3 regions of the Priestia sp. 3CA3 genome follow, and region 3 is predicted to be linked to each of the others. Evidence: riboswitches for the same ligand, from Rfam matches in the RefSeq annotation. Region 3 holds a riboswitch; each other region holds the start of a gene.
What was found. Region 3 has a riboswitch for thiamine pyrophosphate ahead of thiT (energy-coupled thiamine transporter ThiT). Riboswitches for the same ligand answer to the same signal wherever they lie in the genome.
Positions count from the first base shown of each region.

Region 1 (7,942 bases), on a different contig from region 3:
AATCAGTAACAAGCACTTGAAAGCAAGTGCTTGTTTTTATTTCTTTGTTAATTCTTCAAATCTTTCTACAGCTTCGCTTTTATCAAATGAACTAAACCATCGATAGTCTTGGTCATCTAAAATACGATAGTGCTGACTAATCATATTTTGCTGCAGACGAAAAGAACCTTCTTTTTGAATCTCTTTCCACCATACTCTTCCTCCGAGCGTTTTATCTTTTGGAGAAGATACGCCGTTATGAGCAATGATTTCTACTACTTCTAAGGGGACGTCTCCTAAAACCGATTGAAGGATTTCACTGTCACCAAACAAACCGCATACTGCAACAGTAGTCGTCCACCCTGCTTCCGTGCGCCCTTTTTCAATTTGAACCAATGTTTTTTTGGAAATACCAATGACTTCAGCCATTCTATCTTGTGAATAGTTTCTTTCTAAACGAATTAATCGTATTTTATCCGATACTGATTTAATCACTTCTTGTTTATTCATTTTTACAGCCCTTTCTTTCTATACACGCACATGTCTTTAGTGTAATATTACACCTAATTAAAGAAGAGTTTCAAGCGTTTCCCTTCATCACAAGACGGGGAAATATACTAAAATTGTTTTTGTATACTAAAACAATTAAAAGGAGTTGAGAATATGTATATCATTGTATGGGCTATGCTTGTACTATACGCCTTGCTGCTAGCTCCGGGAGCAAGCGCCGCTAATGATTTGCTGTTTAAAAATCTTATCACAGGAAATTTTCAACAGGTAGATCCGCTCGTGGTTATGGTATTCTCTTTTTTAGGACTTTTCCCAATATTGTTCCTGGTAATGATTTGTAAAAAAGATACGTACAAACTGCCTGGATGGCCATTTTCTCTTCTATCATTTGGGCTTGGAGCTTTTTCTCTTTTGTTCTATTATCATTGGAAAGGACAAAAAGTTCGAACACGTTCGCGTATTTCTTCACGTTTCATTGCCATCATTTCTTCTCGTCTATGGATTGGACTATGCTTAGCGCTCACGATTGCAGGTTACGTATACGGACTATCCATAGGTTCAATAAGAGCTTATGGAGATGCTTTTATGCAGTCACAGCTTGTTAGCGTGATGACCGCTGATTTTTTTGTTTTAACGTGGCTTTCTTATTCCGTTATGACAAAAGAAAGGATAGCATCCCGACCTTACCTTCTCTTATGTTTCATTCCAGTTGCGGGCCCTTTTTTTATTTTGTTACTGCATAACCGCCAAAATATTAGAGAAGAAAAACTTTAAATAAAAGTCTTGCGTTCCATTCATTATTCCGTTATAATCATTTCTTGTACGATGAAAGTTGATTAATTAGAAAACATTTATATATCGGCATTTTATTTACATTTGTTATACATACCTGCGCTGTGCGTATACTCATGTTGTCTTAAACCTTTGAGTGTTAAAAGGGAGCTCAAAATTTAGCTGCAGATAGCACGCCCTTCTTGGGACGCTAAACCCGGCTATGAGGGCACCCACCTAGTAGATCTGGGTATTTAAGACACTTAGGGTTACGGCAGTGCGGGCTTATTTTTTAGTTAGCTGTAGCTAGCTTTTTTATTTTTTAATTTATTAGTTTACATAATTATTTTATTGTTAACTTATATTTTTTTTAGACATGTATGTTTTATTTATCTTCGATTGAGGAACATAAAAAGTAATAAAGGAGATGGATAAAATGAATGAACAAAAAATTGCTAAAAAAGTAAATGAAGTATTAGAAGGAAATCGTGTAGGAACATTAGCCACAGTTGTAAACAACAAACCCCACTCTCGCTATATGACATTTTTCAGCGATGAAGATGGTATCGCTCTTTACACACCAACAAATATCAATACACATAAGGCAGAAGAAATCGAAGCCAATCCGAACGTGCACGTACTATTGGGCTACAGTGGCGAAGGATATGGCGATCAATACTTAGAATTATCTGGGACAGCTGTTCTTCGTACCGGTGATCAACTAAAAGGACGTATATGGAACGATCACATGAAAGAATGGTTTGACGGTCCAAATGACCCTGAGTATGTTGTTCTTGAAATTACGCCAAACGAAATTCGCTTTATGAATGAAGGCGAAGAAACTCCCCAAACTGTTCAGCTATAATAAAAAAAGCGCACACTGTGCGCTTTTTTTATTTTCCTACCGCTTCTTTCAATTGAGCTGCTTTTTCTTTTGGAGACGCTGCTAAGCTAATCGCGGTAATAATAGAAACGCCATCTGCACCTGCTTCTACTACTTGTTTGGCATTTTCAGGCGTGATGCCACCGATTCCTACAATTGGAAAGTCAATATTCTGGTTTCGCACTTCTTCAATTAATTTTGTACCTTGCACTGCTTTTGCGTCTTTTTTTGTAGAAGTAGGAAAAACGGGTCCCATTCCTACATAATCCGCCCCGTCTTTTATCGCTTGCTGCAGCTCTTGTACATTATGAACAGAGACGCCCACAATTCCTTTTCCTATTTTTTCTCGAACAATATGAGCTTTTTCATCTTCTTGTCCAATATGAACGCCATCTGCTTGTAAGCGGATCGCTAAGTCAAGATCATCATTCACAACAAAAGGAACGCTGTGCTGCTGACAAATTTGCTGAAGTTCTTTCGCCAGCTGATATTTCGCTTCTCCTTTTAGGGCACCCTCGCCTTTTTCACGAAATTGAAACACGGTAACGCCGCCTTCAATTGCTTCTTTCAACACTTCTTTCGGATCTTTTGTACAGTTATTGCTGCCCATTATAAAATAAACTTTCAGCAGCTTTTTGATTTCTTCGTTTGTCATTTTCCGGCTCCTTTTAACGTTGATGTACTCTTGCATATGATTCAATATCCTGCCCAGATAAAAGATGAAGCTGGTTTAAGAGCTCAATTTGAAAGCTTCCCGGCCCTTCTTCACCTTTTTTCGCTGCGGCGATTTCACCTGCCACTCCGTAAAAACTTAAAGCAGCAACGCTTGCCTCGACATATTCTTTTTCTACAGCAGCGAAAGCTCCTATAATTGATGTCAACAGACATCCAGTCCCCGTCACTTTCGTAAATAACGGGTGACCGTTGTCTACTGTATACGTTGTGTTTCCATCGGTGATCACATCTTGTTTACCCGTAATAACAATCACTGTATCTAATTTGTTCGCCGCTTTCTCAGCAAGTTCAATGACGTCTCCTTGCCCTTCTAATGAATCAACGCCTTTAATGAGCCATGACTCGCCTACTACATTCGCAACTTCAGCAGCGTTACCACGAATAACTGCAATATTTAATTCTTCTACAAGCTGACGTGCTACTTCTGTACGAAACGGTGTCGCTCCGGCTCCTACAGGATCGAAAATAACCGGCACGCCGTTTTCATTTGCTGATTTTCCTGCTATTCTCATTGCTTCTACTTCTTGAGCCGTCAGTGTACCCATATTTAAGACAAGCGCTCCGGCGATTCGAGCCATATCAGCCACTTCTTCCTTCGCATAAGCCATAACAGGTGACGCTCCTAGGGCAAGCAGTCCATTTGCTGTAAAATTGGTTACCACAACATTCGTAATATTATGAATAAGCGGACTTAAGTCTCTTACTTTTTCTAATTGAGCTGAAATTTTACTAATATCCATGTTCTCTCACTCTTTTCATTTAGTTTTAACACTGCAAAAAAAGACAAAAAAGCACCTTGCATGCGCAAAGTGCTTTGGTATGTACTCACATTCCCTGCGCTGGCATTATCCAACAGGTTCAAATGGTCAACAGGCGCCCCTGTACTCTCAGCCTGCCCCGCGCAAGCTCCCATACTATTCTTGTTACGTTTAAAGTTTACTATTAACCCTTTTTATTTGCAACCATTTCACTGTTTTGCCGATAAAATAAAGCTTCGCTATAGGCTGAGTGGTGTTGTAAATCTTACAGCTTTACTAAAAGCATCATTAAAAGACCTCCAGTAAGCTACTGGAGGTCTTCTATCCCCTAAAAATTCTATCATTTTTCCTTCTCGTTATTTCTCTTGAATCGCTTGATTTCTCACAGCTGTTTTTCGATCCTTCCCTGCTCTTAAAGATAAAAGAAAACAAAGCAGCAGTACAAGTGCAGCTGATACGTACGGATAATTAATGTTTATATCAAAGAGAAAGCCTGCGACAACGGGTCCAATAATATTCCCAAGACTTGTATAAGCAGAATTTAGTCCGGCTACATACCCTTGGTCGTCTTGTGCCATCATCGACATTTGCGTGCTGATTGCCGGACGTAAAATATCTGTTGCTAAAAAGACGATAAATGTTACAACAATAATAAGCCAGTACGTGTGCACAAATAGCGTAAGTAAAATAAAAAGTCCCGTCATCATCAAGCAAAACGAAATCACTCTTTTTTCACCGAACTTATTTAAAATCCAGCCAAAAATCGTAACCTGCACAACAGCCCCTGCAATAGAGCCAAACGTAATAACAAACGCAATATCTTTTGGCGTAAAGCTAAATTTATGATCAACAAATAGTGAAAAGATCGTTTCATAATTGGATAATCCAAACGATGTCACAAAAACGATAATTAAACTTAAAAAATAAGGTTCTTTGTAGGAATTCATAAGCTGCAGCAGCAGCCGATCTTCTTTTGGATTCTCATTGTTTGAAACAGCATGACCTTGTACAGGACGAGACTCCGGCAAAACAAAAAGCGTAATCACTGCAGCCAAGCCTCCTGCTACTGCGGCCATGTAAAATGGCACGCGCATGCCGTATTCAGCTAAAAAGCCTCCAATACCGGGCCCGATAATAAATCCTGTTGTAATCGCTGCCGTCACATAGCCCATTCCTTTAGCGCGTTCTTTAGCAGACGTCACGTCCGCTGTATAGGCCATAACAGCAGGCATAATAAGCGCGGCTCCGACCCCACCTAGCATTCTGGATACAAATAATAAAAGAGGTGTACTCACTGAACCAAAGAACCATTCAGACAGGGCAAAAACAATCATTCCCGCTACAATAATTTTCTTTCTCCCTAACGAATCGGATAATCGCCCCGCTAAAGGCGAAAACAGAAATTGAGTTAGTGAAAACACGGCTACTAAAAGCCCCATCACGCTGCCGTTGATATGAAGCTCCGTCATATAGGTTGGCATAATTGGAATAACGAGACCGATTCCCGTAAAGATAATAAAAATATTTAGCATGAGCAGCAAAATCGCCGCCCGATTTCTTAACAATAATGACATATAAACCTCCTGATTACAAAAATACTGAACGTTCGGTCTATAAAAATACAAAATAATGAGGGATTACTCATTGCCGCAATAAGCATCCCCGCTTATTTAAGAAGACCTTGCTATAATTCCGTTTAAAAATACATCGATTGCTGAATGGTAAAGCTGCAGGGCATTTTCCGTACTCGTTTTTCGAGACATGCGGCTCATTCCAACAAACAACCCTTCTAAAATTACTGCAAGTTGCTCTGCATTTTTATGAGAAAACTCGCCTTCATCGATGCCCTGTTGCAAAAGTTCCCGGTTAAACTCCACGTGTCGTTTCACCATCTCATCAATTCGCTCTTCGATGTCGCTGCCCTTCTCCTCGTTGTTAAAAAACTCATCCGCAGCTTTCGTAAGAGGATGATTCAAATCATCTAAAATGATTTGCTCCGCTATTCCAAAAAGCTTATCTCTTGTTGTTTTGTAAAGAGACTCTCTTTCTTTCCAGTTTCGTTCCCACTCAAGATCCCATTCGTCTATTAAATAAAGAAAAAGCCCTTCTTTACTTTTAAAGTGATAATAAATATTCCCTTTACTGCTTCCCGTAGCTTCTACAATTTCCTCAATAGATGTAGCTTTATAGCCTTTTTGAGAAAACAATGCTTTAGCGGCATCTGCCACTTTTCTTTTGGTTTGTTCACTTTGAAGCTTTTTTTTATTCAAGCTATTTCCACCGCCCCGTACATTTATTATTTATACTGAACATTCGTTTTGTATTATCTGACACCTATACTACATAGGAAAAACCTTTTTGTCTAGTGAGAAAACCTAGTTTATACCTTTTTATATGAATCATGACCAAAACAAAGCCTCCTAAAAAGGCTTTGCCTAAAAAGCTTACTTGCTAACAGGATAAATGACAGCTGCTTGCGCGCACAGTTTGCATACAAATAAACAAATCATCTGCGCCTTCTTTCCTGTCTTTTACTCATTCAATTTCTTTGTCATAAACACACTGTATGGATCTTCTTTGTAGGTAGAAAACGGTTCGCACTCGTAAAATCCAAAACTGGCGTATAGCTTTCTAGCCGGTTCAAAAGCAGGTGCGGATCCTGTTTCTAAGCTTAAGCGTCGGTACCCTCGTTTTTGCGCTTCATTTATTATGTACTGCAGCAGCTCTCTAGCAATTCCTTTCCGCAAATGAGCGGTAGCTGTTCGCATCGATTTAATTTCTCCGTGGTGCTCATCTAACTCTTTTACAGCTCCGCACCCTGCTAGCTGACTTCCTTCCCACACGCTCCAAAACGTAATATGACGTTGTTTTAAACTTTCAATATCTAGAGCATGAATACTTTCAGGGGGGGAATGTAAGTTCATTCCTTGAAGGTGAGAACTTACTAGCTCAATAACTTCATTGTTCGTTAAGTGGTCTCTTTTTATTTTAATCATCTTCTCTTCCTTCCTGCTACTAAAGGGTGGTCAACTACAAACCAACTTATGAATACATTCACTGTCGACCTTTAAAAATCCTTTTATACACTCCCTTCTTTTTCTCCAGTTATTAAAACAGACTTTGCCAAGCAGATGTTTCATACATTGTTAAACGGAGGTGAAATTCGTTGAAGAAAGTTTTATTTTGTCTTGTCCCTCTTTTGTTTTTATTATCCGCCTGCTTTAGTGATCCTGTTCAAGATGATTTAATCGATTATAACAATCAAGATTTAAAGAAAGCGGCTCAGCTTGAAAAAGAGGCGATTGACGCATACGATTCCGTTACAGGCGCTAACTACACAAGTGACGCTGTTATGTACGATACGATGACGAGTGAAGTCATTCCTACCTATCGTAAATTTGTTGACGAACTGGAAAACATCGATGTAGAAACCGACGATCTTCGAAAGGTTCATGAAGGCTATATAAAGGCTGCCAATACCCAGTATAATGCTTTTATTAAAATTGTCAGTGCTTTGGAAAAGCAGGACCGCAACCTTATTGCTGAGGCAAACGCTATGCTTGATGAAGCACGAAAAGGTATACGCGATTACAATGCAGCTATTAAAAAGCTGGCTAAAGAACATGATGTAAAAATTGAAGAACCAAAAACACAGCGCGAAAACAGCCTATAGTTTTGATGCAAAAAGAAGGTCTCTAAAAATAGTAAGAGACCTTCTTTCGTATGGTGTTTCACTTTTTCTACGTTCAATAAATAAAGATGAGTGTTAAGAAATATTGCTTAAAGACGCATAATAAGAGGCAATAATTTCTTCGTCTGAATGCGGAATTTCCTTTCCTTTTACAAGCTGAGCGCCGTTAATACAGCCGCTTGTAAGTAAAATAATATCATTCGGCTTTCCTAAAGAAAGCGACTTTAATACGCCTTCCGTTCGAGTAGGGGCGCGGTGAATATTGCTTGCGCTCGGATTCGAAAAACCTGTCATCACTTGATCTACGATTACATTCGGATCATGATGACCTGGATGATCAACCGTTACGATAATTTCATCAGCTTTTCCTTCAATGGTGCGCGCCATTTTAGGCATTTTGTTAAAATCTCGAATGCCGATCCCTGCAATCATGACAATCAGCTGGTTGTACTCCATTTTTTTTACTTCTTCTACCAAACGAGTAAGAGCAACAGGCGTATGGGCATAGTCTAAGATCACTTTTTGGTTATTTGGACCTTCTATCACCTGAAATCGCCCTTCTGGACTTTCCAATTTAGGAAGTACGCTAATAATATCTTCAATGTGGTATTCAAA
Region 1 is NZ_JBXENJ010000006.1:73,908-81,849, forward strand. It holds gene AC1VNJ_RS16780 (anti-sigma factor) at 1-9, shown strand, start outside; gene AC1VNJ_RS16785 (helix-turn-helix transcriptional regulator) at 37-489, opposite strand; gene AC1VNJ_RS16790 (hypothetical protein) at 643-1,263, shown strand; RNA gene ssrS (6S RNA) at 1,373-1,550, shown strand; gene AC1VNJ_RS16800 (pyridoxamine 5'-phosphate oxidase family protein) at 1,697-2,125, shown strand; gene thiE (thiamine phosphate synthase) at 2,154-2,798, opposite strand; gene thiM (hydroxyethylthiazole kinase) at 2,812-3,618, opposite strand; TPP riboswitch at 3,693-3,801, opposite strand; gene AC1VNJ_RS16815 (MFS transporter) at 3,993-5,210, opposite strand; gene AC1VNJ_RS16820 (TetR/AcrR family transcriptional regulator) at 5,307-5,906, opposite strand; gene AC1VNJ_RS16825 (GNAT family N-acetyltransferase) at 6,168-6,629, opposite strand; gene AC1VNJ_RS16830 (hypothetical protein) at 6,803-7,309, shown strand; gene AC1VNJ_RS16835 (UDP-N-acetylmuramoyl-L-alanyl-D-glutamate--2,6-diaminopimelate ligase) at 7,403-7,942, opposite strand, start outside.
Region 1: it holds a riboswitch for thiamine pyrophosphate, as region 3 does, so the genes downstream of both, thiM (hydroxyethylthiazole kinase) here and thiT (energy-coupled thiamine transporter ThiT) in region 3, are expected to answer to the same signal.

Region 2 (7,942 bases), on a different contig from region 3:
AGCGTAGAAGAAACGATTTTACTTGCGGATGAGTTTTATATTGCCCTTAATGCAAGTACAGTGTCAAAACTAGAAATAGAAGCGCTATTATCTGCAGGCCTTCATCATCATCAGCTGCTTGCTTGGCATAATTTTTATCCGCGGCCTGAAACAGGGCTTGAAGAAACGTTTTTTCAACAGCAAACAGATTTATTTAATGAACTTCGTATTCCAGTTTGTGCTTATATTCCTGGAGAAGGCGAAAAGAGAGGACCTATTTATCAAGGACTTCCTACTAGAGAAAAAGACCGTAATAAATGTCCTTTTACCTCTGCAGTAGATTTATACGGATGCGGAGTAACGGAGGTTTATATTGGAGATCCATACGCCAGTTCAAATTTATTAAAACGTTTAGTTCAATATCAAGAAAACCGCATTATTCCGCTACGCATTCGTTCACCTCATATACAGGGAACGTACAGCGTGCGTCCGGATGTATCAAGAGACGTTCTGCGTTTGGTTGATACACGATCTGTAAAACCAGTGCTGCCATTTCATACAGTAGAACGCAGAATCGGAGCAATTACAATGGACAATGATGGCTACGGACGTTACAGAGGAGAGGTTCAAATAGCTAAAAGGAATTTGTCTGCAAATGCTAATGTGAATGTGATTGGGTATGTAATAGAAGAAGATCATGAGCTGCTTTCATTAGTGAGACCGGGACAAAAACTTAAGCTTATCAATGTCTAAAAGGAAAAATGGATTCATCATCGAATCCATTTTTTTATTTAAGCGGAAGAAAAAAGAATTGTCAAACTAAAATGAAAGCGTTATACTGAGTTTAGTAAAACGTTAAACTAAAAATGGAGATGGTCATCTGGTTACAATTAAAGATATTGCAAAAGCAGCAGATGTTTCAATTACGACTGCCTCCCTCATTTTAAACAACAAACCGGGAGCAAGCAGAATTTCTGAAGCTACTAAACTGCGTGTAATTGCAGCTTCAAAAAAATTAGGCTATATCCCCAATATGTCTGCGCGTAACTTGCGGGGACAAGACAAATCAGCGCAGCTAACAATTGCTCTTATTTGGCCAATTGATACGCGCGTATCGTTAGTGGGACGCATTCTTACAGGTATTCAAAACTACATAGCTTCATTAAAAAGCGGCCCTACTATTAAATTATTAGTCGAAACGTTTCAAAATGAAGAAGGTATTTCCTCTGTAAAAGGTCTTCAAACATCTTCATATTTTAACGGAGCGATTATTGCGAATACAACGGCAGCTGATGAGGCTTATATTCACCGATCTAAACCTGGTGTTCCGATTGTTTTATTTAATCGTGTATCATCTATATACTCTGTTATACAATCCAAAAATTATGAAGCGGGCCAAGCGGTAGCAGATCATTTTATTCGTAATAATCATCAACATATCAGTATTTTAGTTCCAGACGTGTCTTCACAGGCTTTAGAAGCAGGAGTAAAAGGCGTAACAGATAGAATTGAACAGACTGATGTTACGTATTGTCACCATTACTGTTCATATACAGAACAAGGTGGGTATGACAGCATCAAACAACTTATTGAACAAGGAAAAGTTCCAACCGCTGTGATTTGTTTGAGTGATCATGTTGCATTAGGAGCTCTTTCTGCTCTTAATGACTACGGCATCTCTGTGCCAGCTGATTGTGAAGTGATGGGATTTGATAACCAAGAGTTCTCTAAATTTACTAACCCAAAACTTTCGACTGTCAATTTGCCGGTAGAAAAAATGGCCTATTGTGCAGGAGAGCTTTTAGTTAAAACAATTTCTGATCCATATGGGGATGTGGACCAACAGATATTTGATTTGGAAATTATTCATCGTAATACAACGAGAATCAAATAAAAAGCAATGCCATTCATGAGGTCTCTTTAAAAAGAGACCGATTTACAAAAATATAAGAGCAAGCTTTTTATTTTTTATTAGTAAAACGTTGTACTAAAACGTTTTACTAAATATAGAGTAATTCACTACTAACAAAGGGGAGAAGGAAATGAAACATTTATACGGAGTTACAACAGCAATGGTTACACCGTTTACTAAAACGGGTGAAGTAGATTTAGAGAAAGTAGTAAATTTAACAGAGTTTTTAATTTCAAAAGGAGTGCACTGCTTGTATCCGCTTGGTACAACGGGCGAGATGCTTCGTCTATCTGTCAAAGAAAGAAAGCAAGTTGCAGAAACAGTAGTGAAACAAGCGGCTAATCGTGTAACCGTATTCATACATGTAGGAGCTATGAATGAAGAAGATACAATTGAGCTTGCAAAACATGCCTATGAAATTGGCGCCGACGGTATCGGAGTAGTTACGCCTATGTTCTTTGGAGCAAACGATAACGAACTAGAAACGTATTTTATAAAAGTAGCAAACAGTGTCCCGAATGATTTTCCCGTATATTTATATAATATCCCTCAGTGTTCAAGCAATGATTTAACGGCAGAGGTAGCTCAAAAAGTGGCAGATTCATGCAAGAATGTAATTGGTATTAAATATAGCTACCCTGACTATTTACGCGTAAATGATTATTTAAATATTAACGATGGAAACTTTTCTGTTCTTCCCGGAACCGATCGTTTATTTTTAGCAGCTCTGGCTATGGGATGTGAAGGAGTTGTCTCCGGTGTATCGGGCGTTTATCCCGAGCCTTTTGTAGAGACTTATAATGCCTTTAAAGCGAATGATTTAGAAAAAGCGAGAAAGATGCAAAAAGTTGCTATTCAATATTGTGAAGCTCTTTTAAACGGAAGCAACATGTCTTATTTTAAAGAAGCATTAAAATTGAGAGGCATTGATGTTGGTGGCATGAGATCTCCTCAAATAGATTTAACAGAAGAAGAAGTCAAAGAATTAGATGATAAACTAAATAGTATTCGTCCAAAGAGCAGTGTTTAATAATTGGTTCATGTTCTGAATAAACTCATGCATTTCTAGTGAACAGGGCTGTTTAATAATAAGCAAACAGCTCATTCACTATAACGATTAAGGTTATGGAGGGATATTCTATGGCGGTTACATCTAAATTAAATGAAAGCGTTAACAAAGATTTAGGTCCTGTAAAGCAAGATGTAAAAAAGACGAATATACGCTGGTGGCTTATTATTGTATTGCTAATTGGAGCAGTTGTTAACTATTTAGACCGCTCTAATTTAAGCATCGCTAATACCACGATTGCCAAAGAGTTTGGGCTGTCTTCTACACAAATGGGTCTTTTGCTTTCAGCTTTTCTCTGGCCATATGCCTTAGCAAATCTACCAGCAGGCTGGCTGGTTGACAAATACGGGCCGAAAAAAATGTTTGCATGGGCATCAGGCCTATGGTCTGTGGCAACGGTAGCAAGTGCATTTACTAACACGTATTCTGCTCTTTATGCCATGAGAATGCTTCTTGGTGTATCGGAGTCTCCTTTTTTTACTTCAGGAATTAAAGTGACGGAAAGATGGTTTAAAAAAGAAGAGCGCGGCCTTCCTACTTCGATTATTAATACAGGGTCTCAAATTGCTAATGCGATTGCTCCGCCACTTCTAACGGTACTGCTTTTAACAATGAGTTGGAGAGGAATGTTTGTTGTTATAGGAGCAGCAGGCTTTATTGTGATGTTTGTTTGGCTAAAGATATACCGAGATCCGGATTATGTTGCCAATAAAGTGAAAGCTGTCCCTAAAGAAGAAATAAAAATCAGTCATACCTCACAAGCAAAATGGTCACAGCTGTTTAAATATAAAAGCACATGGTTTATGATTATCGGGAATTTCGGAATTATGTTTACGATATGGGTTTATTTAACTTGGCTTCCTAGCTACTTAGAAACAGAGCGCGGTTTTAGCCTAAAACAAACGGGCTGGATTGCTGCTATTCCGTTTCTAGCAGGAATCATAGGAGTGTTGCTTGGTGGTGTAATTTCAGATAGATTTATTCGAAAAGGAATTAATGCAGTAACGGCAAGAAAAATACCAATTGTAGGCGGGGCAATCTTAGCCGCAGCATCGGTAGCACCCGTTCCTTTTATTGATAATGCAGCCTTAAGTATTGTCTTATTGTCGATTGGCTACTTCGCGTCACAGCTGCCATCAGGCGTCATTTGGACTCTAGCGGCGGATATTGCACCAAAGGAACAAGTTGCTTCACTCGGCGCTATTCAGAACTTCGGTGGATTTCTAGGAGCGGCAATGGCTCCTATCGTAACAGGGTTTATATTAGATGCAACGGGAACTTTTACGGCGGTTTTCCTGTTAGGAGCAGGACTGCTTTTAATTGGTGCTATTAGTTATGGCGTATTTTTAAAGAAGCCAATAGCTAACTAGTAATGTCACAAAAACAAAGAGCACACACTGCATGAAAAAGGTGTGTGCTTTTTCTTTTACTACTAAAAAGGAAACTATTTTCATTACCATATCATGAACCTTTCTATTGAATAAAACGCTTTACTATGATAAAACTATTACAGGTAAACATATGATAATAGATTAATTTCATAGAGATACAACACCACTAGGGGTGCTTTCGAAGCTGAGAGAGACGATAAGTCTTAACCCTTATAACCTGAACTAGGTAATACTAGCGTAGGAAAGAGGTATTGTAATGGATGTTTTGTATGGGATTTCCTTACGAACTCGTTATAATAATTTTGTGTACATAAACAAAAACACTTCTTTCCTGCGAAAGAAGTGTTTTTTTATGCGTAAAGGAAGGTGTCATACATGAAAGAAACAATTGATTTGCTTGTCAAACAGGTAGAGGAGCGCAAAGGAGAGTTAATCCAGTTATTAACAACGCTTGTTTCGTATAAAACGCCAGCGCCTCCTGCACGAAATTCTCATGAAGCGCAGCTGTACGTAGCGGATTTTCTTAAAAACTGCGGTTTTTCCATTGATATGTGGGACTTATATTCTAACGACCCTATCGTAGTGGGAACGTTAAAAGGACAAAAATCGGCTGACTATCAAAGCTTGATTATTAACGGCCATATGGATGTTGCTGAGGTACAAGAAAATGAAAATTGGGAAACCAATCCGTTTGAAGCTGTTGTGAAAGACAATATGATAATTGGACGCGGAGTTGCTGATATGAAAGGCGGTTTGGCGGGAGCATTATTTGCAGTTCAGCTTTTAACAGAAACAGGAATCGAGCTGCCAGGAGACTTGATTTTTGAATCCGTTGTAGGAGAAGAAGTAGGAGAGGCAGGTACGCTGCAATGCTGTCAGAAAGGGTATACAGCTGATTTTGCGCTTGTAGTCGATACAAGTGATTTACATATTCAAGGTCAAGGCGGAGTGATCACGGGATGGATTACGATAAAAAGCAGTAAAACCTATCATGACGGTACACGCCGAAGTATGATTCATGCTGGAGGAGGGCTGTTAGCCGCAAGCGCTATTGAAAAGATGGCAAAAGTGATCGGAGGGCTACAAGAATTGGAGCGTCACTGGGCTGTTACAAAGAGCTATCCAGGATTTTTGCCAGGGACAAATACGATTAATCCAGCAGTAATCGAAGGCGGAAGACATGCTGCTTTTATTGCAGATGAATGCAGGCTGTGGATCACCGTTCACTATTATCCTAATGAATCGTACGACCAAGTATCAAAAGAAGTGGAAGAATATATTATAGCTATTGCAAAAGCAGATCCATGGTTAAAAGATAATCTGCCAACCTTTGAATGGGGAGGCACATCAATGATTGAAGACAGAGGAGAAATCTTTCCGTCATTAGAAATTGATGAAAATCATGCAGGAGTGCAGCTGCTTGCAAATACTCATGAACAAATGGAAGGGAAAAAGCCTCCAATTGATGTGTCAACTAGCGTAACAGACGGGGGATGGCTAGCTGATGCGGGAATTCCCGCTGCTATTTACGGTCCGGGAAATTTAGCAAATGCACATGCTGTGAACGAACAATTAGATATTAATCAGCTTGTTCAATATACAAAAGTGATAGTGCAGTTCATTTATACGTGGCTGCATACGCATAAGGAGTGATCATCATGAAATTTAGTGAACGATTATACGAAAAGCTGCAGCCTATTTGGCGTCAAAATCATAATCATCCCTTCGTACAGGGGATGGGAGATGGAACGCTTGAAAAGGAGAAGTTTCGCTTCTACATGATTCAAGATTACCTTTACCTAATTGATTATGCCAAATTATTTGCGATTGGAGCCATGAAAGCTACCGATCTTCAAACGATGGGGAAATTTGCAGCCCTTTTAGATTCTACATTAAACGAAGAAATGAGTCTGCACCGTGAGTATGCCAAGAAATTTGAAATCAGCGAAAAAGAATTAGAAAAAGCGCAGCCATCTCCTACAACGCTTGCATACACGCACTATATGCTGCACGTTGGTCAAAGTGGAACATTAGCTGAATTAGTAGCCGCTCTTTTGCCTTGTATGTGGAGCTACTGGGAAATAGGAAAAGAACTTAGTGAAAAGCCTGGAGCTAACAATGAGTTTTACCGTGAGTGGATTGAAATGTACAGCTCAGAAGAATTTGGAGAACTGGCGACATGGTGTATCAATTTATTTGACTCACTTACTGAAGATAAATCAGAAGTGGAATTAGAAAAGCTTGAAGAAATTTTCTTGAATACGACGCGTTTTGAGTATATGTTCTGGGATATGGCTTATAACGAAGCGATGTGGCCAATTCATGAATAGGTCTGTGTTATCTTTTCAAAACGTCAGTTTTACGTACAAGAACGGTGATCAAGCGATTTTAAAATCATTAAACTTAGACGTGAAAGAAGGCGAGTTTGTCAGTATCGTTGGAGCGAGCGGCTCTGGGAAAAGTACGTTGTTTCGTCTCATTACAGGTCTTGAACAGCAGAGTGAAGGCGATATCGTGATTAACGGAAAGTCTTATGAAAAGCGACTAGGAAAAGTAGGCTATATGCCGCAGCAAGATTTGCTGCTTCCGTGGCGTACGATTCTAGACAATGCAGCACTGCCTCTTGAGCTTCACAATGTATCAAAAGCAAGTGCTCATAAGCAAGTGTCTCAGCTGCTTGAAGAGTTTGGCCTAAAAGGGTATGAAAACCGTTTTCCAAGTGATTTATCCGGAGGGATGAAGCAGCGCGTTTCTTTTCTTCGGACGGTATTAAGCGGTTCTAACGTGCTGCTTTTAGATGAGCCTTTTAGTGCACTTGATGCAATCACACGTTTATCGATGCAGGAATGGCTGCTTGACCAATGGCAAAAGCGTAAGCATAGCATCTTATTTATCACTCATGACGTCAATGAAGCGCTTTTTTTATCAGATCGCATTTTTATCTTTTCAGACAAGCCAGTAAGTTGTCTTGAAGAAATTCAAGTGCCGCTTAGCAGACCTCGAACGCAAAAAGATCTGAATCAACAGCGAGTGCTTGATGTGAAAGATTATTTAATTGAACAGCTAAGATCGAAGGTGAACACATGAAAAAGTACGGGGCTTCAGTGATTTTAGTAGTCATTTTGCTGGCTGCTTGGGAAATTGGAGCACGCATTGTAAACTATCCGTTTATTTTACCAACGCCCAGCGGTATTTTAACGAAGCTTTGGGAGCTGCGAATGGATTTATTGTTTAAGCATTTACCAGCTACGTTATCTATTGTCGTAATTGGGCTTGTAATATCCGTTGTGCTAGGGGTTCTGCTGGCTGTGTGGATGAATTGGAGTCCGCTTATTGAGCGTGCTTTTTATCCGCTTATTATTGCGTCACAAATGATTCCGACCATTGCCATTGCTCCTGTATTTGTGCTGTGGTTTGGCTACTCCATTTGGAGCAAAGTGATTGTGACCGTATTAATTACGTTTTTTCCCATTACCGTTAGCACATTTGACGGGCTTCGTTCTACAAACAAAGAGTTAAAAGAACTCATGTTAACGATGGGAGCAACAAAAAAAGATATTTTCTTTAAGTTGAACATTCCTTCTGCACTGC
Region 2 is NZ_JBXENJ010000003.1:205,156-213,097, reverse strand. It holds gene AC1VNJ_RS10465 (MupG family TIM beta-alpha barrel fold protein) at 1-732, shown strand, start outside; partial or broken gene AC1VNJ_RS10460 (LacI family DNA-binding transcriptional regulator) at 860-1,000, shown strand; gene AC1VNJ_RS10455 (LacI family DNA-binding transcriptional regulator) at 1,013-1,873, shown strand; gene AC1VNJ_RS10450 (dihydrodipicolinate synthase family protein) at 2,022-2,921, shown strand; gene AC1VNJ_RS10445 (MFS transporter) at 3,032-4,330, shown strand; TPP riboswitch at 4,510-4,612, shown strand; gene AC1VNJ_RS10440 (acetylornithine deacetylase) at 4,727-6,004, shown strand; gene tenA (thiaminase II) at 6,010-6,681, shown strand; gene AC1VNJ_RS10430 (ABC transporter ATP-binding protein) at 6,674-7,438, shown strand; gene AC1VNJ_RS10425 (ABC transporter permease) at 7,435-7,942, shown strand, end outside.
Region 2: it holds a riboswitch for thiamine pyrophosphate, as region 3 does, so the genes downstream of both, AC1VNJ_RS10440 (acetylornithine deacetylase) here and thiT (energy-coupled thiamine transporter ThiT) in region 3, are expected to answer to the same signal.

Region 3 (7,942 bases):
CAATAGGAGGCGTACCTCTTTTATGAATATTAGAAATAACCATACGATCAGACTCTTTTTTGCCTTTGCTAGGTTCATAGCACATGTAAGCACTCATGGATTCAGCACTGACCAGCCCAGGTCGCTCTCCAATCAATAGCACAAGTGCTTTTGGCTTTATGATTTCACCAATTTCATCCATACATGCAACTCGTCCTCCTTTTACAAAAAACGAAGTCCCGATACGAAGTCCATATGACTCCAGTGAATCAATTAAAGCAGGATACACGTCGCTCATGTTTTCTTCAATTGCCTTAGCGCTCAGTCCATCTGATACCACTACTTGTACATCAGGCTGTGGCACGCAGTTTTTTAAAATCTCTTTCTTAGCGTCATCTGCTAATAACCTCCCTTGATCCGGCCGTTTTAAATAATGTTCTTTTGACTCCGCGCGTGTATTCACAGAAAAAAGGTTAAACTCAGATAGAATATCTTCTGAAACTGAGCCGTATACAGAGTCTACGGCTGCGGCATGATCTGTGCGAAAAGATAAAACGTCTTTTGTTAGCGGCCTTGTTCCCGTACGACCAACACCTATGCGGGCAGGGGTAAATTGTTTAAGTGTTTCAAGCGGATCGCGATTTGACTTTGGTATCATAGTAAGCACCTTCCTTAAATCAAATTCATAAAAATAGTTGGGTCTCCAGCTCTTGATGTGAAGCGTCCGTTTTCCATAATACGCTGATCTTCAAGCCATTTTTGAAATAACGGCGTTGGGGTACGGCCGAGTACATTGCGCACGGTTGCGATATCATGATAACTAAGAGACTGATAGTTTAGCATGCAGTCATCAGCCATGGGCACTCCTATTACAAAGTTCACCCCAGCTGTTCCTAGAAGCATACTTAAATTATCCATATCGTTTTGATCAGCATCCATGTGGTTGGTGTAACATACGTCTACTCCCATAGGCAAGCCGTGCATTTTGCCCATAAAGTGATCTTCTAGCCCAGCTCGCAGGACTTGTTTGCTGTTATATAAATATTCAGGTCCAATAAATCCAACAACCGTGTTAACTAAGAAAGGCTTGTAGTGGCGAGCTAAGCCGTAGCATCTAGCTTCGAGCGTTACTTGATCAATATTATAGTGGGCTTCTGCTGACAGTTCAGAACCTTGTCCTGTTTCAAAATACCAGCGGTTCGGACCTTTTGCTGTCCCTTTTTCATGAATTAACGCTGTCGCTTCATCGAGCATAGACAGTGAAATCCCAAATGAATCATTACCGGCTTCTGTGCCTGCTAAACTTTGGAAAATCAAGTCAGCAGCTGCTCCTTTTTCGATTGCTCTCATTTGACTCGTCACATGTGATAATACACAGTTTTGAGTAGGAATTGACCATTCGTTGATTATATTTTTTGTTTCATTTAAAAGCGCGTAGATATTATCCGTTGTATCAATAACAGGGTTAATTCCGATAACCGCATCTCCAATTCCATAGCTTAACGCTTCGTAGAGAGATGCTCTCATTCCTTTTAAGTTATCTGAAGGATGATTAGGCTGGGCTCTTGAAGCCAATACGCCTTTTTGACCGATAGTCGTTTGACAAGTAGTTTGCACTTCTATCTTGGCAGCTCCTTGAATTAAATCTAAATTGGACATAATTTTAGTAGCTGCCGCAATCATTTCGCTGTTTAATCCTTTGCTAAGCGCAAGAAGGTCTTCTCCGGTATGCTCATCAGATAAGATGTATTCTCTTAACTCCCCTACTGTCCAATTTTTAATAATGTCGTAAACCGATGAATCAATCTGACTTTCGATTAATGCCGAGACGTTGTCTTCATCTGCGCTTAGCAGCGGGTAATTTCGAATATCAGCAAGTGTGATATCAGCTAGCACTTGTTTGGCTGCCATTCGTTCTTTCATTGACTCAGCGCTAACTCCTGCGAGCTGATCTCCAGAACGTTCTTCGTTTGCTTTGGCCATAATTTCTTTCAAGCTATAAAATGAAAATGTTTCTCCTAACAACCGGGTAGTTTTAAACATCGTTTCCTCCTTGTATGTTCAGTTGATTATGATGAAAAAGCGAGTGTTTTAATCGAAACAGAGATTGCCTCTCCAGCTACGGGTAACCCTAGATCGATATAATCTCCGTGGGTAAAGTCAATTTGATCTAAACAAATAATTTCTAATTCTTTCTCCTGTTTGGCTAGTGCTTGTCCTAAAGCTTTAGCAATATCCTGCTCGCATAAAACAACGAGGCACTTAGCTCCTTTAAAACAAGCACCAAATTCAGCGCTTATTACTTTTGCTAATTCTTGCAGCATTATATAGCTGCAGTAAGGGAAATGAGATAAAGCAATAGCAACGGGAGGATCTTCTGCGCTGAAAACAGTTGAAGCCTGCATACATGCCGTTCGAGCTCTTTCTTGAAACAGCTGCGGATTCCACTCCTCCTCTTGCTGTACGGGTATCTCTATAATCGGAATATTTTTTAGTGGCAGCCGCTTTGATTTAATGTATACGGTTGATCCGCTAACTTCTGTATTTTGCATACCAGCTCCAATGACAGTGGCTCGCGTTGTTTCAGCGGCTTGAGATACCTGTATGGCTTGAAACTGATAAGCTAGCAGCGGACCAATGTCTCCGTGTATGGCCACTTCCTTCACTGTTTTTGGTTTCTCCTTCTCTATCATGGCTCCTACTCCTCCCGAGACCATGATTGTCTCTGGCCGAGTAGAAGATCTTGTATGAGGGGAAACGAGCAGCAAAGAGGTTTGCTTCAGTGCGCTCACATAATCCACGGTTTCTTTAGCTAGCAATTTGCAAATAGACGAGAGTTTTTCAAATGTTGCTTTTTCGCCTTCTTGAAGCATCAGAGAATTATTTTTTAAAAATTCAGTTAAATAAGACGAAACGTAGGTAACAATACCATCTTCGTTTAGTCGAATTAATCTTCCGCCTACATGCAGGGTAAACGTTTCAATCACTTTTCCATTTTGACATAAGGCGATGTTAGCAGTGCCTCCACCTACATCAATATTGGCAATCACTTTATTGGTTTCAGCAGAATGTTCGATTGCTCCCGATCCTTTTGCCGCTAACATTCCTTCTAAGTCAGCACCAGCTGTTGCAACAACAAAATTCCCAGCGTGTTCAGCTAGATAGTGAACGATACTCTCTGCATTTTGCTTCCGAGCCGTTTCTCCTGTGATGATCACAGCACCCGCCTCCACTTGATCTAAGGAGATCCCTGCTTTTTTGTACTCTTTTTCTAGTAATAGCGTTAACCTTCGAACATCGATTTCAACCTCGTTTACCATAGGTGTTGTATAGATGGAACTTGCATACGTTACGCGACGATCAATAATTTGACAGCCTGGCAGCGTAAACTGATTTTGTTGATTTGCTATTAACAGTTTGCTTACAATCAGTTTTGTTGTGCTTGTTCCAATATCTAAACCTATGCTCGTGATCCATTTCTGTAGCATACGATCAATCCTTTATCTCGTTTGAATATGTTGACTATCATAAAACAGTTTTTTGAATATTTCACTAACTATGTTATCAAACCTGACACACTTTTGTGTAAACAAAGGTGACAAATAAGAAAAAAGACTAAATCTTGGCAGATTTAGTCTTTTTTCTTATGATGAGTGTGATTTAGTTACAATCATTCTTGATGCCGATGGAATTAACAATGAAAGAATGACTAAGCAGGCTATTAGTGACCCTACCATTGAAATACCGTTCATTGAAAAAGAATACCACAGAGCGGACATACCCTTTGGTGCGTACGATCCCCAGAAAATAATACCAGCAATAAAGTGCCAGAAATAACGTGCGAAGCTGCCGATAATAAGGGATAAAACAATTAAAACAAAAGCTTTTGATCTGTTATTGGTAGCTAAATTTGTTTTAATAGATTGTGAAAAAATACCTCCAAAACCTATAAAAGCAAAAGCTACAATATATTCAATAAATGTTTGTAGCGCTGTTAAAATATAAGCTGTTCCTGTGGCTAACTGCAAAAGCCCCCATAATAGACCAGATAGAGCCCCGCCTTTTACTCCCCAGCGAAAGCACATAATAAAAATGGGCACCATGGAGAACGAAATGCTCACAGCCGTCGCAATTTTAATTGAAGGCAAAAGGTCAAGTAGAAGTGCCAATGCTGCAAAAATAGCTATTTCAATTTTAGCCTGTAAAGGTAATGCTTTATTCACGTTTCTCACTCCTGTTTTTGAATCATTCATATCAAACGGTTTACACAGGAGTAAGCAAATATATGCTACTATTCCCACATTCCTACGCTAGCGTTAACTAACAGGTTCGAAGGGTCTGAACATTTCGTTCACTCTCAGCACGGCGGCTCCCCCTGTGGTACGTTTGGATATTTATGTAGTATAAAGACAATGTTTATTATACCATACGTAACAAAATAGATTCGAGAGATTTCAAAGATGTTTCTATTTTCTGAATCTATTTTTTATAATGACAATCGTTTTAGTATTTGTTATACTTCTTTTATGTCAATTGAATATAAAAAACCCTCATCCTAATCGATGAGGTAGAGGTCGCAGTTTTTAATAGTAAAGTAACGGAAATGCAGAGAACATTGAGGATGTTGCTTGAAAGGAAAAATTGCCGAAGTTTAAATCACTTCTCGGTTGATTTAAGCTGGGGCTGTCTCCGAACAGGAACAGAACTGTCACATCATGCGAGTGATGTGAAGAGCTATCTTCACGGAAGGTTGACGCGGTTTTCAGATTTAAAAGCGCGCACATATACTGCGGGCTTTTTTTATGTTATCCCGTCTCTTTCCGTACATTCGAAAGGAGTATTTATCTATGCAAGAGCAGCAAGAATTAAAACGTGGGTTGAAATCTCGCCACTTAACGATGATTTCATTAGGAGGAGCCATCGGAACCGGCTTATTCCTAGCAAGTGGTGGAGCAATTCACACAGCAGGACCTGGGGGAGCGCTTTTAGCTTACGCTATTATTGGCGTAATGGTTTACTTTTTGATGACCAGCCTAGCAGAGCTAGCAGCTTATATGCCTGAAGCTGGTTCATTTAGTACGTATGCGTCTCGTTTTGTAGATCCATCCTTTGGTTTCGCTCTCGGCTGGAACTACTGGTATAACTGGGCTATTACGATTGCAGCTGAATTATCTGCTGGAGCCCTTATTATGAAATTTTGGTTCCCGAACTCTTCTTCTATTTTATGGAGTGCCCTGTTTTTATTAATTATGTTTGGGCTTAACTACCTTTCTGTAAAAGGATTTGGTGAATCTGAATTTTGGTTTTCTTTAATTAAAGTAGTAACGGTTATTATCTTTTTAGTTATTGGTATTATGATGATTTTTGGTATCTTTAACAATGAAGCACCAGGTTTTAAAAACTTCACGCTTGGTGATGGACCGATTCACGGTGGATTCTTCACTGTACTAGGTATCTTTATGGCAGCTGGTTTTTCATTCCAAGGAACAGAGTTGCTTGGAGTCGCAGCTGGAGAAAGTGAAGATCCGGAAAAAACGGTTCCTCGCGCAGTTAAACAAGTCTTCTGGCGCATCTTGTTATTTTATATTTTAGCTATTTTTGTTATTGGAATGCTTATTCCATACACAGCGAATTCATTAGCAAGTGATGACGTGCGAGTAAGTCCGTTTACTTTGATATTCGAACGAGCAGGTCTGGCGTTTGCAGCATCAGCGATTAATGCCGTTATTTTAACAGCTGTTTTATCTGCTGGTAACTCAGGCATGTATGCTTCTACGCGTATGCTGTGGAACTTAGCGAAAGATGGAAAAGCACCAAGGTTCTTAGCAAAAGTGAATAAACGAGGCGTTCCAGTTAATGCCTTAATCGCAACGGCACTTGTCGGTACACTTGCATTTGGTGCTTCATTTTTTGGAGACGGTGCGGTATATACGTGGTTACTTAACGCTTCTGGTATGTCTGGTTTTATTGCTTGGTTAGGAATTGCGATCAGCCACTATCGTTTTAGAAGAGCATTTGTTGCTCAAGGTCATGATTTGAGTGAACTTCCATATCATGCAAAACTTTTCCCATTTGGCCCTATCTTTGCCTTTATTTTATGTGCCGTTGTTATTTTAGGCCAAAACTATTCGGCGTTTATGGGTGACTCGATTGACTGGTACGGTGTACTTGTTTCTTATATCGGACTTCCTTTATTCTTAATTGTGTGGTTAGGATACAAATGGACGAAAAAATCGAAGCTTATCCCGTTAAAAGAATGTCAAGTAACAGTGAAAAAATACGAATAAAAAAAGCTCTCTATTCTTTTGAATAGAGAGCTTTTTTTATATGAGCTGATCGGCAAAATGAAGAGATATATAAGCGGGTTGGTTTTTCATAACAAGCATATAACCTTTGAGGGGACGGTTATAGTAATCAGCAGCTTCGATATAATAAATACGCTGAATTAACCTGCTTAAATGAGTTGCAAAAGATGGAAGTTGGTGATTAGGAATGGTTTGGATGTAGTCTATGATTTCTTGTTTAGTTTGAAGGCCTGAACGGGTACATTCTAACAGATGAAAAAGCGGATCTGCTGCTATAGTAGATAGTTCAGAATTGTGTTTGATTCTATTCAGCTGGATATGCAGTTCTTTTTGGGACCATCTTTTCGGCACAGCTCTTAGATGTTGATATTGAAAATGTGTACTCATGATAGCTAACACCTTTCGTATTAAAATAATAAAACAACTTATTATTTTAATAACCTTTACACATGAAACTAAAACGTTACAATGTGTAAAGGTGTCATACATCTTATAAAATAAGCTGATAAAAAAGTACATCTTGCCACTGATCAAATTTCCAGCCCACTTCTTTAAACTCTCCGCAAAATGTAAAATTAAATTGCTCATGCATTTTGATACTGATATCATTCCCTTTTGTAATTCCTGAAATGACAACGTGATGGTCGAGCTCTTTAGCTAATTCCAAAATGCGCTTCATAAGCTGTTTCCCAATACCATGCCCTTGTTGATTTTTATCAATATAAATCGATAGCTCTACTGTTTGAATGTACGCTTCTTTATCTCGATACGAGGAAAGCGAAGCATAGCCCGCTACTACTCCATCTTTTTCCGCGACAATAAGTGGAAAAAGTTCATTGCTAATATGATTATTAAACCAGCCCCTTCTTTGTTCTACTGTTACAGGCGTTAAGTCAAAAGTAGCAGCACTTGTTTGAACGGACTGATTATAAATTTCAACAAGCATAGGTAAATCTTCTTCTTTAGCATAACGAATGATCATATGTACAAACTCCTTATAGTATAGAATTATCTTTATTTTACTTCTTTTAAGAAACATAATCTACATAAAAAACCGATGTGCGTATGCACATCGGTTATTGGTTTTGGGCATATTGAAAGGTTTGAAGGACTTGAAGAGTCTCTTTTGTAGAAACGACCGTTGCAAACTCTCCGTGCAAGGAAGACAGTGCGAATGTATGTACATCTTCTGCAAGAAGTCTGGTTTTTCCATCGTAGGACATACAATCAAAACAGGCCGTTGCATCGTTCACAACATACGTCCTATACCCTAGATTTCCAGCCATGCGCGCAGTCGTAGAGACGCAGTGATTAGTAGTTAGTCCTATTAAGATAAGCGTATCATAGCCATTTGCTTTTAAATAGCTATCTAGCTCTGTTCCAATGAAACAGCTGTTCACGTGCTTGCGAATTAAGTATTCGTCTTCTTGTGGACCAAATCCTTCTTTGAACTGAAACCCCTTTGAACTTGGATGTAAAGGAGAGTCTGGATTTTCTGATGCATGCTGCACGTGAATGACAGGATAGTCTTGGCGCCTCCATGCTTGCAGTAGCGTCAGCATATTCTTTTCTGCATCTAAATTGTTTCTTTCTCCCCACTGGGGTGAATAAAACCCTTCTTGTACATCGATAAGTAGCAACACTGGCCGGGAACGTAG
Region 3 is NZ_JBXENJ010000004.1:185,974-193,915, reverse strand. It holds gene eutC (ethanolamine ammonia-lyase subunit EutC) at 1-637, opposite strand, end outside; gene AC1VNJ_RS12840 (ethanolamine ammonia-lyase subunit EutB) at 652-2,022, opposite strand; gene AC1VNJ_RS12835 (ethanolamine ammonia-lyase reactivating factor EutA) at 2,049-3,467, opposite strand; gene thiT (energy-coupled thiamine transporter ThiT) at 3,624-4,232, opposite strand; TPP riboswitch at 4,265-4,365, opposite strand; lysine riboswitch at 4,540-4,724, shown strand; gene AC1VNJ_RS12825 (amino acid permease) at 4,827-6,266, shown strand; gene AC1VNJ_RS12820 (hypothetical protein) at 6,303-6,671, opposite strand; gene AC1VNJ_RS12815 (GNAT family N-acetyltransferase) at 6,775-7,266, opposite strand; gene AC1VNJ_RS12810 (cysteine hydrolase family protein) at 7,361-7,942, opposite strand, start outside.